DNA from 3 places in the Kribbella koreensis genome. Region 2 is predicted to be linked to each of the others. Evidence: predicted binding sites of a transcription regulator. Region 2 holds the regulator's gene; each other region holds the start of a gene.
What was found. Region 2 encodes HrcA, which represses chaperone genes, less so after heat shock. Its sites were predicted from a motif close to TTGGCACTCGNNNNNNNCGAGTGCCAA; they were not measured.
Positions count from the first base shown of each region.

Region 1: the regulator HrcA is predicted to act here: its motif matches at 2,511-2,537, upstream of groL (chaperonin GroEL).
Region 3: the regulator HrcA is predicted to act here: its motif matches at 2,208-2,234, upstream of groES (co-chaperone GroES).

Region 1 is NZ_BAAAHK010000018.1:170,991-175,848, reverse strand. Features, by position in the region: gene ABD116_RS33910 (PspC domain-containing protein) at 1-4, opposite strand, end outside; gene ABD116_RS33905 (MmcQ/YjbR family DNA-binding protein) at 158-502, shown strand; gene ABD116_RS33900 (GlxA family transcriptional regulator) at 516-1,421, opposite strand; gene ABD116_RS33895 (RidA family protein) at 1,495-1,923, shown strand; gene ABD116_RS33890 (GNAT family N-acetyltransferase) at 1,920-2,480, opposite strand; gene groL (chaperonin GroEL) at 2,718-4,343, shown strand; gene ABD116_RS33880 (DinB family protein) at 4,409-4,858, opposite strand, start outside.
Region 2 is NZ_BAAAHK010000027.1:24,757-29,614, forward strand. Features, by position in the region: gene ABD116_RS41005 (hypothetical protein) at 1-52, opposite strand, end outside; gene ABD116_RS41010 (SAM-dependent methyltransferase) at 154-777, opposite strand; gene ABD116_RS41015 (16S rRNA (uracil(1498)-N(3))-methyltransferase) at 782-1,498, opposite strand; gene dnaJ (molecular chaperone DnaJ) at 1,521-2,660, opposite strand; gene hrcA (heat-inducible transcriptional repressor HrcA) at 2,698-3,717, opposite strand; gene ABD116_RS41030 (Gfo/Idh/MocA family protein) at 3,828-4,858, opposite strand, start outside.
Region 3 is NZ_BAAAHK010000013.1:826,401-831,258, reverse strand. Features, by position in the region: gene groL (chaperonin GroEL) at 44-1,663, opposite strand; gene groES (co-chaperone GroES) at 1,772-2,068, opposite strand; gene ABD116_RS28310 (peptidoglycan-binding domain-containing protein) at 2,383-3,003, shown strand; gene ABD116_RS28305 (peptidoglycan-binding domain-containing protein) at 3,111-3,602, shown strand; gene ABD116_RS28300 (class I SAM-dependent methyltransferase) at 3,625-4,794, shown strand.

The DNA of each region.
Region 1 (4,858 bases), on a different contig from region 2:
TCATGTCCACTACTCTGCCGCCGCGAACCCCTTCCCCACATCGGGATCGGTACCGACCCGACCCTGGTCGCACCCCTGGTCCGGGTCAGCCGGGGCGGCCCCGGACCCCTGACTACTTTCGATATTTTCTGTCGGTGGCGGGTCGTACCGTCGGGGGATGGATGCTGAGGCGGTGACGAAGATGCTGCTCGCCTTGCCCGGGGTGGAGGAGCACGTGGGGTGGGCCGGGCAGCCTGCGTTCAAGGTGCGGAAGAAGGGCTTCGTCTACCTGTCGGCGGACGAGACCTCGGTGATGCTGAAGGCGCTGCGCGAGGAGCAGGAGGCGCTGGTGGCGGAGAGTCCGGAGATCTACACGGCCTCGTGGGCGTCCGGGCGGTTCGCCTGGCTGGAAGTCAAGCTGGCGATCGCGGACGAGGACGAGTTGGTGGAGCTGCTGACCGAGGCCTGGCGGCTGACCGCGCCGAAGATGCTGATCGCGCAGCACGAGCAACCGTCTGCTTGACCGGCGTGCGCTGTCAGGTCGCCCGGCGGTAGGCGCTCGGGGTGGTGCCCACCTCGCGGCGGAAGTGGGCGCGGAAGTTGGTGGCGCTGCCGAAGCCGGTGGCGGCGGCTATTCGCTCGACTGACCAGTCGGAGGTCTCCAGCAGTCGGCGGGCGCTCAGCACGCGCTGCAGGGCGACCCACTGCATCGGTGGCATGCCGGTCTCGGTGGTGAAGTGCCGGATGAACGTCCTGCGTGGAAGGTTCGAGTGCTCGGCCAGATCCCGCACAGTGAGCGGTTCGCCCAGGTGCTGCATTGCCCACTGGCGGGTGGCCGACAGGTCTGAGCGGGGCGGGGTCAGTACGTCGACGTACTGGCGCTGATCGCCGCTCCGGGCAGGTCCTGCCACCACGTGCTTGCCGGCCTCGTATGCGGCCGCGGCGCCGAAGTCGGAGGTGATCACGTGCAGGCAGGCGTCGATGGCAGCGCCGCCGCCGGCCGAGGTGAGGATCTTGCCGTCCTCGACGAACAGGCGGTTCTCCAGGACGTTGACGAGCGGGTGGTTCGCGCGCAGGCGGGCCACGTACTCCCAGTGGGTGGTCGCGTCCCGGCCGTCCAGTACGCCGGCTGCCGCCAGCGCGAGCGTCCCGGTGCAGATGCCGACCAGCCGGGCACCTCGGTCGGCGGCTGCCCGGAGCAGGTCCAGGTACTCAGCGGGTAGGGGGACCTCGGGGTCGTCGTACCCGGGTACGACGACCATGTCGGCGTCGGCCGCCGCGGCCAGCGGGTGCGTGGACATCGCCTCTCCGCAGACGAGCACGCGGTAACCGGCGTACCGGCCGAGGATGTGCAGCGGAATGCTCAGATCGAGCGCGATCAGGCGCGGTACGCCGAGGATCGCCACCGTCAGGCCTGGCATCATCCTTGCCCCCTTTGGCATCGTCGCTCCTGGTGACGCGCGGTACCCGAATCCTACGGTTGATTCAATATTCAGCTTTCGGATCGGGAGAGACATGACCGCGACACAGGTGGAGAGCTTCGGACTTCCGTGGGAGAGCAGCTACGGCTACGCGCAGGCTGTTCGGCACGGGGACACCATCTACCTCTCCGGGCAGCTGGGGCACCGCGGCGAGGACCTGCTGGCGCCGGCGCCGCTAGACGCGGCCGGTGAGGTGACGGACTTCTCGGGGATGGCCGAGCAGATGCGGCAGACCTACGTGAACGCTGCCGAGCTGCTGGGCCGCTTCGGCGCCGGACTGGAGAATGTAGTCGAGGAAGTGCTCTACGTGCTCGACATACCGTCGGCCTTCGAGGCGGCGGGGCCGGTGCGCAAGGCGGCATACGGGCGGGAAGACCCGCAGGTCGCCAGCACTCTGGTCGGGGTCACCCGGCTGGCGCTGCCCGGCCAGCTGATCGAGGTCAAGTTCATCGCCAAGGTCTAGAGCGTCTTGCTGACCAGCACCCATTGGGGCGACGTGCGGCTGAGTTCTGTGAAGCCTGCCTCGAGGTAGACGGACAGTGGGCCGCGGTAGAGGTCAGCGGAGGGGACCCTGCCCGAGTAGGAGAGGTCCACCGCGCAGGCCTCCAGTACTGCGGCCCCCTGGGTGCGGGCGAAGTCGATTGCTCCCTGTAGGAGCTCCCCGGCCAACCCCTGACGGCGGTGACCGACCGGTACGACGAAGCAGGTGACCACCCAGGCGTCGGGGTCGCCGCCGCGCCAGTTGGGGGAGGCGATGACCCGGGGATAGGCCGAGCGGGGAGCGACGGCGCACCAGCCCATCGGCGTACCGTCGGCTGTCGCAAGGACGCCTGGTGGTCTGTCCGAGGCGACCTGAGCGCTGAGGGCGTCACGCTTGGCTGCGGGGGAGGTGTCGGACCAGTCCTTGCCGCGGAGGCGGAAGTACTGGCAGAAGCAGCGGGCGGGGTCGCCGCGCTCACCCATCACCGTGACGACGTCCGGCCAGCGGTCCGGGGTGGCCGGGAGGACCTCCAGAGTCATGCCGGCACCGTACTGCGGACGGGGACCTGGCTTGCACTCGCTTGGGTCGAGTGCTAATACTTGGTTAGCACTCGATGGGCGAGAGTGATAACGCTCCTGCCCGGACGGTGTGACCATAGACGGCCTCGATGAGGTGCCGGAGGCGTGGCGGGACGTGACCGCCGCACCGATGACACCGTCCGTCGCGGGCATCCGGCCGGCTGAACAAAAAACTCGACGCGGGAGGACTCGCGGAGAATGCCCAAGCTGATTTCTTTCAATGAAGAGGCGCGCCGTGGCCTCGAGCGGGGTATGAACACCCTCGCCGACGCCGTGAAGGTGACGCTCGGCCCCAAGGGCCGCAACGTCGTGCTGGAGAAGAAGTGGGGCGCCCCCACGATCACCAACGACGGTGTCTCCATCGCCAAGGAGATCGAGCTCGAGGACCCGTACGAGAAGATCGGGGCCGAGCTCGTCAAGGAAGTTGCCAAGAAGACGGATGACGTCGCAGGCGACGGCACCACCACGGCGACCGTGCTGGCCCAGGCGCTCGTGCGCGAGGGTCTGCGCAACGTCGCCGCGGGCGCCAACCCGATGGGCCTGAAGAAGGGCATCGAGAAGGCGGTCGACGCCATCAGCGAGCAGCTGCTGGCGCAGGCGAAGGACGTCGAGACCCGGGAGCAGATCGCTTCCACGGCCTCGATCTCCGCCGCCGACACCCAGGTCGGCCAGATCATCGCCGAGGCGATGGACAAGGTCGGCAAGGAAGGTGTCATCACCGTCGAGGAGAGCAACACCTTCGGTCTCGAGCTCGAGCTCACCGAGGGCATGCGCTTCGACAAGGGCTACATCTCGCCGTACTTCGTGACCGACACCGAGCGGATGGAAGCGGTCCTCGAAGACCCGTACATCCTCGTGGTGAACAGCAAGATCTCGAGCATCAAGGACCTGGTCCCGGTGCTGGAGAAGGTCATGCAGACCGGCAAGCCGCTGGCGATCATCGCCGAGGACCTCGAGGGTGAGGCGCTCGCGACCCTGGTCGTGAACAAGATCAAGGGCACCTTCAAGACCGTCGCCGTCAAGGCGCCGGGCTTCGGTGACCGCCGCAAGGCCATGCTGGTCGACATCGCCGTGCTGACCGGCGGTGAGGTCATCTCCGAGGAGGTCGGCCTCAAGCTCGACACCGTGGACCTGGAGCTGCTCGGCCAGGCCCGCAAGATCGTCGTCACCAAGGACGAGACGACCATCGTCGAGGGTTCCGGCGACGCCGACCAGATCTCCGGCCGGGTGAACCAGATCCGCGCCGAGATCGAGAAGTCGGACTCCGACTACGACCGCGAGAAGCTGCAGGAGCGCTTGGCCAAGCTGGCCGGCGGCGTTGCGGTCATCAAGGTCGGCGCGGCCACCGAGGTCGAGCTGAAGGAGCGCAAGCACCGCATCGAGGACGCCGTTCGCAACGCGAAGGCCGCCGTCGAAGAGGGCATCGTCGCCGGTGGCGGCGTGGCGCTGCTGCAGGCTTCGGTCGTCGCGTTCGAGAAGCTGGAGCTCGAGGGTGACGAGGCCACCGGTGCCGCGATCGTGCGGTCCGCGGTCGAGGCCCCGCTGAAGCAGATCGCCTTCAACGCCGGCCTCGAGGGCGGCGTCGTGGTGGAGAAGGTTCGCAACCTCGAGCCGGGCTGGGGCCTCAACGCCGCAACCGGTGAGTACGTGGACCTGATCGCCACCGGCATCATCGACCCGGCCAAGGTGACGCGCTCGGCGCTGCAGAACGCAGCGTCCATCGCGGCCCTGTTCCTCACCACCGAGGCCGTCATCGCCGACAAGCCGGAGAAGGCCTCGGCCGCTCCGGGCGGCGCGCCCGACATGGGCGGCATGGACTTCTGATCTCCTAGAAGTTCCTTCTGTACAAGAAACCTGGCTCCGGGCACTTCGCCCGGAGCCAGGTTTTTTTATGTGTCTCTTGCTGCTTTGAGCAGGCGGAGTTGGCCGATTTCGGCGGCGTTCTTCATCAGTTCGGTGTTGACCCAGGCGAACTGGTCGGCGGTGGAGCGGCGGGCTTCGGGGGGCCAGGGGAAGACGGCCGGCCGGGTGAGGTCGGTGATGTCTTCGAGGATGTGGGACCACTGGTCGCGCAGGGCCCGCATCCAGCCGAGGGTCTTGGCCAGGTCGCCCGGCCACAGCACCGCAGTACGGTCCGGTGGTACCGCGCCACGGGCGTGGGCGGCCGCGGTCGACCACCACCAGCCGATGTGCCAGGTGAGCCAGCCGATCGTTGGGACCGGGATCGGGTCGAGCGCGCTGTCGGACCAGTCCGCCCGCCAGTTACCGATGCTGTCCGGGCGGACTGTCCAGCAGAGTTTGGCCGGTTCCCAGAGCAGATCGTCGGGGGTCAGGCGCTC
Region 2 (4,858 bases):
CGGCCAGCCCGGCCACGCCGGCCAAACGCCGGACAGTCTTGTGCTCAGTCATCTTCACGAACCTTTCGTCGATTACTGATTGCTACTCAAGGCAACAGTCAGTGACGACCCGTCACAAGCTTTTCGAAGATCCGGAAAATGACGGCACCCGACTCACTGGAAGGTGAAAAGGCGCTCCGGTGGAGTGGGTGGTTCGGTGGTAGCCAGGTAGCGGTTGGTGCCGACGGACCAGGCGACGTTGTCGGGGGCGTCGAAGGTCAGTTCTTCGAAGTCGCTGTCGGTGAACCAGGTTCGGATGTCTTGGCGGATGTCCGGGGTGTGGCGGCCCCGGGTCCAGATGACAGTGGCGTTGGGGGTGCAGAAGGCGGGGAGGGCGCGGACCGTGGTCTCCGTGTCGGCGGGGGTGATGTTGCCGAAGACGCCGCAGAAGAGGACCAGGTCGGCTGGTACTGCGCCTGCGTAGCTCGCGGTTGAGCCGGCGTCGGCTTCTACGACCTCGATGCCGGTGAGGCCGTGGGCAGCGGCTGCTGTGCGGGCTGTGTCGGCCAAGCGGGGGTCTAGCTCAACCAGGCGGGCAGATACCCGGTCGCGGGCGGGGTGGGTGGCTAGGACCTCGATCAGGTCGCGGCCCTGGCCGGCGCAGGCGCTGATGACTCGGATCGGGCCGTCGGGGTGCGCGTCGAGGTGGTTCCGGATCGCGCGTTGGACCGAGCGGAGGCGGCCGCTCAGGTCGGATGACGGGTCGTCGTAGTCCTGGTGCCAGTCGAGCCAGTCCATCGGATCAGGTCCAGCGGGAGCGGGCGAGTAGGGCTGAGGCGGCGGCTACGCCCGCTGTCGACGTACGGAGGACTGTGCTGCCGAGGCGCACCGGGGTGGCGGCGAAAGCCTCCAGCTCGGCCGGAGCGATGCCGCCTTCGGGGCCGACCACGATCACGATGTCGCCCGCCGCGGGCAACTCCAGCGAGGCCATCGGGGTGGTGGCTTCTTCGTGGAGGATGACGGCCAGGGCGGCGTCAGAGAGGAGCTTGGCGACCTCCGAGGTCGAGGCGATGGGGGCCACCTCGCAGAACCAGGAGCGGCGAGACTGTTTGCTGGACTCGAAGGCCCAGGACTGCCACTTGCTCTCGGTCTTGGCGACCCGCTCGGGGTTGGCGCGGAACTGGCTGCGGTCCGCGTTCCACGGGACGATCAGGTCGACGCCCACCTCGGTTAGCATCTCGACGGCCAGCTCAGCCCGCTCCCCCTTCGGCAAGGCCTGTACTACGACCAGCCGCGGGCTCGCAGCGTCGACCTCACCACGGCGGTCGACCGCCACGGTCAGGCCGGTCTTGGACGAAGCCGTGACCGCACCCTCGGCGAAGGAGCCCCGGCCGTCGGTCAGCCGGATCCGCTCGCCCGGACCGATCCGGCGTACGACGGCCGCATGACGCCCTTCGGCCCCGTCCAGTACCAGCTCGGGGCCGTCGAGGTCAGGCAGGTAGAAGACCGCGAGTCCCATCGCCCGGCAGCCTAAGTCGTTTTCAATGCGCACCGAAGGCGTCGCGCAGGCGCCCGAAGACACCCTTGTGCGCCGCCTGGACATGACCGACCGGCCGCTCCTCGCCCCGCGCGGCGGCGATCTGCTGCAGCAACGCCTTCTGCGCGTCGTCCAGCTTGGTCGGCGTCTCGACGATCACCTGCACGATCAGGTCACCGCGACCCGCGTGCCGCAACCGCGGTACACCGCGAGCGGTCAGCGTCATCGCCGTCCCCGACTGCGTCCCCGCCCGGATCTCGAGCGGCGTCGTCTCGCCCTCGAGCGTCGGCAGGTCGATCGTCGTACCGAGCGCCGCCGCCGTCATCGGCAGGGTCACCGTGCAGTGCAGGTCGTCACCGCTGCGGGTGAAGATCTCGTGCGGCTCGACCTCGATCTCGACGTACAGGTCGCCGGCCGGGCCACCGCCCGGGCCGACCTCGCCCTGGCCGGTCAGCTGGACCCGGGTGCCGCTGTCGACGCCACCGGGGATCTTGACCGTGACGGTACGCCGGGAGCGCACCCGCCCGTCGCCGGCGCACTCGACACACGGGTTCGGGATGGTGGTGCCGAAGCCGCGGCAGTTCGGGCACGGACGCATCGTCCGGACCTCGCCGAGGAACGAGCGCTGCGTGTGCGTGACCTCGCCCCGGCCGTGGCAGATCTCGCAGGTGACCGGCTCGGAGCCGACCTGGGCGCCGGAGCCGGAACAGGTCGGGCAGAGCACCGCGGTGTCGACCTTCAGCTCGCGGGTCGTCCCGAAGGCCGCCTCGGCGAGGTCGATCCGCAGCGGGATCAGCGCGTCCTGGCCCCGCCGGGTGCGTGGCCGCGGCCCGCGGGTCGCCCCGCCGGTCTGGCCGAAGAAGGCGTCCATGATGTCGGTGAAGGTGAACGCCTGGCCGAAGCCGGCGCCGCCCGCGCCCGGACCGCTCGCGAACGGGTCACCACCGAGATCGTGGACCTGCTTCTTCTGCGGGTCGCTGAGCACCTGGAAGGCGCGGCCGATCTCCTGGAACTTGTGGTGCGCGTCCTCGGAGTCGTTCACGTCCGGGTGGTACTGGCGGGCCAGCTTGCGGTAGGCCTTCTTGATCTCGTCCTGTGTCGCGTCGCGACTGACGCCCAGGACGGCGTAGTAATCGGTGCTCATACTCCAAGCCACTTGGTAGGCAGTGTGTGGTGGTGGTTCACGAGTCGGCCAGGATCTGGCTGACGTAGCGCGCGACGGCGCGGACAGCGCCCATCGTGCTCGGATAGTCCATGTGGGTCGGGCCGACGATGCCGAGGGTGGCCAGCGCCTCCGACTTGGAGCCGTAGCCGGTGGCGACGACCGAGGTGGTGGCAAGTCCTTCGTACGGGTTCTCGTGGCCGATCCGGACCGTCAGCGTCTGCGGGTTGGTGGCCTCGCCGAGCAGCTTGAGCAGGATCACGTGCTCCTCGAGCGCCTCCAGCACCGGCTTCACGTTGCGCTCGAAGTCGTCGCCGTAGCGGGTCAGGTTGGCCGCGCCGCCGACCGCGATCCGCTGCTCGCCCTCGACCGTGAAGGCCTCCAGCAAGCTCGTCACGATGGCGGCCACCAGCGGCCGGTTCGGCGGTGCGAAGGTCTCGGTGACGCTCTCCAGCGAGGTGGCCGCGTCGGTCAGCCGCTGGCCGGTCAGCGCCGTGTTCAGCCGGGAGCGCAGGTCGGCGATCAGTTGCTCGTCGACGTCGTCGTGGGTCTCCACGATCCGCTGCTCGACCCGGCCGGTGCTGGTGATCAGCACCAGCAACAGCCGTCGCGGCGTCATCGTGACCACCTCGACGTGCCGCACGCTCGACCGGCTCAGCGTCGGGTACTGCACGATGGCGACCTGCCGGGTGATCTGCGCCAGCAGCCGGACGGTACGCCGTACTACGTCGTCCAGGTCGACCGCGCCGACCAGGAAGGACGAGATCGCCTTCTTCTCGGCCGGCGACAGCGTCTTGACGGTGCTCAGCTTGTCGACGAACAGCCGGTAGCCGGCGTCGGTCGGGATCCGGCCGGCGCTGGTGTGCGGCTGGGTGATGTACCCCTCCTCCTCCAGCGCGGCCATGTCGTTGCGGACCGTGGCCGGGGAGACGCCGAGGTTGTGCCGGTCGACCAGGGTCTTCGAGCCGACCGGCTCATGGGTGGCCACGTAGTCCTCGACGATGGCCCGGAGCACGTCCAGTTTGCGTTCGTCCAGCACGCGCACCACCCCTCTCACGTCGGCCCCTCGGGCTGGCACTCCCGAGTTTCGAGTGCCAGTCTACCGAGCCCGCACGACACCTACCGACGCGTAACGGCGTGGGCCGTGTCTCAGGCTAATTCCGGGGATGCCCCCAAAGGTACGGCGGCAGGCCGCTGGACCGTACTCGCCACGTCCACCGACTGGTCCTGAGCCGCAGACTCGAGCAGCGACTCCATCACATCGAGCACGTGATATGCCAGCGCTCCATCGGCCCGGTGCGGCTCGTTGTTGCGCAGCGCGCGAGCCATGTCGGCCACACCGACGCCGCGGCCGGCACCGGCGTACCCACCGGCTACAGGGAGTTGCGTCCAGTCACGGTTGGTCGCAGTGGCAATCTCCACCGTGCCGTCGAAGCCATTCGGGTCCGGGACGGACAGGCTGCCCTCGGTGCCGTAGATCTCGATCCGCGGGAGCCGTGCGGCCCACACGTCGAAGCTCATCAGCACAGTGGTGAGCGCACCCGACTCGTGCTCCAGTACGCCGGTCACGTGCGTCGGTACGTCGACAGGGAACGTCTCCCCCGCCCGCGGCCCGGTGTGGACCTTCCGCTGCTCCTGCGAGCGCCCAGCCCGACCAGTGACCCGCTTCACCGGTCCAAGCAGCGTGACGAGACTGGTGATGTAGTACGGACCCATGTCGAGCAGCGGGCCGCCACCCTGTTGGTAGTAGAACTCGGGGGCTGGATGCCACAGCTCATGCCCGGGCGTAACGAAGTAGGCCGACGCTGCCGTCGGTACGCCGATGTCGCCGCGGTCGAGCGCGACGCGGGCAGTCTGCGTGCCGGTGCCGAGCACGGTGTCGGGCGCGCAGCCGATGCGGAGGTTGTTGGCGGCCGCGAGCTTGAGCAGCGGCTCTGCCTCGGCACGGTCGACAGCCAGCGGCTTCTCGCCGTACACGTGCTTGCCGGCCTGCAGCGCCGCCTGGTGGACCGGTGCGTGCGCGGCCGGGATGGTCAGGTTGAGGACGATGTCGACGTCGGGGTCTGCGAACAGGTCCTCGGACGTCAGGGCCCGGACGCCCGGATTCTGGTCGGCGATCGCTTGCGCCCTGGAGAGGTCGAGATCGGCGACGGCGACCACCTGGACGCCGGGGAGCTTGG
Region 3 (4,858 bases), on a different contig from region 2:
GAGGACCGGCCGGGCAGTTCTGGTGGTGCCAAGTACGAAGAGGTCAGTGACCGTGACCGTGGCCGTGACCGGCTGCGGCGGGCTCTTCTTCTTCGGGCTTGTCGACGATCAGCGTCTCCGTGGTGAGCAGCAGAGCGGCGATGGAGCCGGCGTTGGCGAGCGCGGAACGCGTCACCTTGACCGGGTCCAGGACACCCTGGGCGAGCAGGTCGCCGTACTCACCGGTGGCGGCGTTGAAGCCGCTGCCGACCTCGAGCTCCGCGACCTTGGCGGTCACGACGTAGCCCTCGTAGCCACCGTTCTCGGCGATCCAGCGCAGCGGCTCGACGACCGCCTTGCGGACGATCCGGACACCGGCGAGCTCGTCGCCCTCCAGGCCCAGACCCTCGTCGAGCACCGCGGCGGCGTGGACGAGAGCAGAACCGCCACCGGCGACGATGCCCTCCTCGATGGCCGCACGGGTCGCGGACACCGCGTCCTCGATCCGGTGCTTCTTCTCCTTCAGCTCGACCTCGGTGGCCGCGCCGACCTTGATCACGCAGACGCCGCCGGCCAGCTTGGCCAGCCGCTCCTGCAGCTTCTCGCGGTCCCAGTCGGAGTCGGTGCGCTCGATCTCGGCCTTGATCTGGTTGACCCGGGACTCGATCTCGTCGGACTTGCCGGCACCCTCGACAACAGTGGTGTTGTCCTTGGTGACGACGATCCGGCGGGCGGTGCCGAGCACCTCGAGACCGACCTGGTCCAGCTTGAGGCCGACCTCGGGCGCGATCACCTGGGCGCCGGTGAGGGCAGCCAGGTCCTCGAGCATCGCCTTGCGGCGGTCACCGAAGCCCGGCGCCTTGACGGCGACGGAGGTGAAGTTGCCGCGGATCTTGTTCACGACCAGGGTCGACAGCGCCTCGCCGTCGACGTCCTCGGCGATGATCAGCAGCGTCTTACCGGACTGGACGACCTTCTCCAGCAACGGCAGCAGGTCCGACACCGCGGAGATCTTGCCCTGGTTGATCAGGATGTACGGGTCGTCCAGCACCGCTTCGCCACCCTCGGCGTCGGTGATGAAGTAGGGCGAGATGTAGCCCTTGTCGAACTGCATGCCCTCGGTGAAGTCCAGCTCGGTGCCGAACGTGTTCGACTCCTCGACGGTGATGACGCCGTCCTTGCCGACCTTGTCGAACGCCTCCGCGATCAGCGAACCGATCTCGGCGTCACGGGCGGAGATGGTGGCGACGTGGGCCATGTCGCCCTTGTCGTCGACCGGACGGGCGGTCTCGATCAGCTTCTTCGAGACGGCCTCGACGGCGGCCTCGATGCCCTTCTTCAGGCCCATCGGGTTGACGCCGGCGGCGACGGCGCGCAGGCCCTCGTGCACCAGCGCCTGCGCCAGGACGGTCGCGGTGGTGGTTCCGTCACCGGCGACATCGTTGGTCTTGGTGGCAACCTCTTTGGCCAGCTGCGCACCGAGGTTCTCGAACGGGTCGTCCAGCTCGACCTCACGCGCGACGGTGACACCGTCGTTGGTGATGGTCGGGGCGCCCCACTTCTTGTCCAGCACGACGTAGCGGCCCTTGGGCCCCAGCGTCACCTTCACCGTGTTCGCGAGCTTGTCGACGCCACGCTCCAGCGCGCGCCGCGCGTTCTCGTCGAACTCGAGGATCTTCGGCATAAAAAACAAGTCCCTCTCTGAGTTTCAACAATGATGCCCGCGACCCGAACGACTCCGCTCCGGAGCCGAGTCGGCGCCGGAGCGGTGTCGGTCAGGAACGAGCGATCGTCACTTGGTGACGACTGCGAGGATGTCGCGGGCGCCCAGGATCAGGTAGTCCTGGCCGTCGTACTTGACCTCGGTGCCGCCGTACTTGGAGTAGATGACCTTGTCGCCGACGCTGACGTCCAGCGGGACGCGGTTGCCGTTGTCGTCGATGCGGCCGGGGCCGACGGCGAGGATCTCGCCCTCCTGCGGCTTCTCCTTGGCGGTGTCCGGGATCACCAGGCCGGACTTCGTGGTCTGCTCGGCTTCGAGCGGCGCAACGAGGATACGGTCCTCGAGCGGCTTGATCGTGACCGACACTTGCTGACCTCCACGGTCGAGTTCTTGTGTGTTCAAGGGGTGCTGCGAGCGGCCGTTCCACCTCTGCCGTCGCGGGGATCAGAGGCCGGGCCGCTGGCACCCTCGAGTGGAGAGTGCCAATAAAGAATCTAGGCCGCGATTAGCACTCGGTCAACTCGAGTGCCAGATTCTCGCCACCGGCGAACGCAGGTACCGCCCGTGTCCGCCTCGACGCTTTCTGCCATCAAGGGCTGGGCGAACCCCGCCCGCTCGTGGGACCGTCGTCTCTGTAGGGATCCCGGCCGCCCCGGGACCGACCGCCCGAGGAGAGAACCATGGCGCTCCACCTCCCGTCACTGCCGAAGCTGACCACCCGCAAGACGGTGGTGATCGCACTGCTGGTGATCAGCCCGTTCGCGGTCGCCGGCCTCGCGGCCAAAGGCGCGCACGACTCCTCCTCCGGCCACCCCGGCAACGCGGCCCCTGGCGGCGCCGCGCCCGCAGTACAGCTCAAGGCCAAGGACGCGGCCGCAGAGACCGCTGACCGGACAGCCGCGGCCCAGGCGGCCGCCGCGACCCCGCAGTGCCTGTATGCCCGGGTCGTACCGATCGGCAAGACCGGCTGGGGCATTCCGATGCCGTCGCTGTGGAACAGCCCGAGCACCACCTGCAACCTGATGTACGGCGACGACCCGTTCCGGGGCTCGAACCACAGAGGCGACCCGGACACCGCCATCCGGGTCCTTCAGCGCAACCTGAACTACTGCTACGGCTACAGGCTCACAGTGGACGGCATCTACGGCAGCAACACCCGTGGAGTGATCAAGGCCGTCCAGAGGCGCCACAAGCTGGCCGTCGACGGCATCTACGGTCCCAAGACCCGCTCGGCGATGAACTGGCGCCTGTACGCCACCAAGACCAACACGTGGAGCAAGAACTGCTCCAGCCCGCTCTGACCCGCTGCAACTTCCTGCAACCAACTGCAACGAACAAAAGGGCAGCCGGCGCAGTCTCAACGAGCAAGCGATCCCGGAGGGGGGATCGGATACTCGAGGGGCACACCATGGGATTTCTACGTACCGCAGTCACTGTCGGCGCGACGGCCGTGATGGCCATCAGCGGCGCAGTGGTCGCGACCACGACGGCCGATGCCGCACCGGTCAGGGTCAAGGGGCTGGAGCAGTGTCTGTCCGCGCTGATGAAGCCGGTCGGCAAGGGCTGGGCCGTGCAGGTGCCGGGCGGCTGGGAGGACACCTCCACCAACTGCAACCTGAAGTACGGCGACAACCCGCGGCGCTACGGCCCGGACTACGTCGGCGATCCCGCGTCGGCGATCAAGGCCCTGCAGCGGGACCTGAACTTCTGCTACGGCAGCAAGCTCACCGTCGACGGCAAGTACGGCAGCAAGACCCGCGCGGCGGTGCTGAAGGTCCAGCGCAAGCACAAGATCACCGCCGACGGCATCTACGGCCCGAAGACCAGGTCTGCGATGAACTGGCGGATGTACTCGCTGCAGAAGCACGCCTGGAGCAACACCTGCGCAAGCCCGCTCTGAGCGGCGGGGCAGACTGTGCCGGGTGACACCTGACTCGATCTCGCTGTTGCTGGCGCCGGCCGGAGCTGAAGTACTAGCCGAGGCCTGCGCCGGCTTCACGCCAGGAGGCGAACTACGCCTGGTCGAGAAGCTCAGACGCCGGTACGACGTTGCTGTGGTCACCGCTGCTGTCACGCAGGCTTCTCTGCGGCATCGGGCGGTGGCCAAGTTCGGTGCCGAGGATGCAGCACGCATGTACTTCACCCCGGACGGCCTGGAGCAGGCCACGCGCACGACGGTCGGGGTGCACCGGGCCGCTCGCATCGGTGCGACGCTTCCGGGAGCAACTGTGGTCGACCTCGGCTGTGGGATCGGGGGCGACCTGATCAGCGCGGCACGGGCCGGGTTGCGAGTCACCGGTGTCGAGCGGGATCCCGCGACGGCTGCAGCGGCTCAGGCGAACCTTGCCGCCCTGGAGTTGCCCGGCCAGGTTCTGGTGGGTGATGCAGAGGCGCAGGACTGTTCGCAGTACGAGGTGGTGTTTGCTGATCCGGCACGGCGGGCGGACGGGAAGCGGGTGTTCGACCACAACGCCTATTCGCCGCCGTGGTCCTTCATTACCGATCTACTGGCGGGCACTGCCTGCGTGAAGGTCGCCCCGGGCATCCCGCACGAGGCCGTCCCGGACGGCGTCGAGGCTGAGTGGGTCAGCGACGCAGGCGAGGTCAAAGAGGCAGCGCTTTGGTCCGGCAAGCTCTACGCCGGTACTACGCGCCGTGCGACCCTCCTCCCCAGTGGAGCGACAGTGACGTCCGCACCGGAGGTCGACAGCGCTCCGGTCGGCCAGTACATCTATGAGCCCGACGGAGCCGTCGTCAGGGCCGGTCTGGTCACCGCAGTGGCCGAAGCCGTCGACGGGTGGCTGCTTGATCCGCGGATCGCCTATGTGAGCGCCGATAGCTTGGTGGCGACGCCGCTGGCATCGGCGTACGAGGTGGTCGAGGAGCTGCCCTACAAGGAGAAGGCGCTGCGGTCCTGGGTGCGCACACAGGGCATCGGGACGCTGGAGATCAAGAAGCGCGGCGTGGATTTCGACCCGGCCGTCCTGCGCAAGAAGCTGGCCCCCAAGGGCGCGGCGAGCGCCACCCTGATCGTCACCCGGATCGGCCGGGACGCCGTCGCGTACTCCTGCCGGCGGGTCGCCCGCCCTTGACTTGCATTCGCAGGAGATTCGAACATATGATCGATCTCACGAGCGGGCTCCTGGCCGGCTCGCC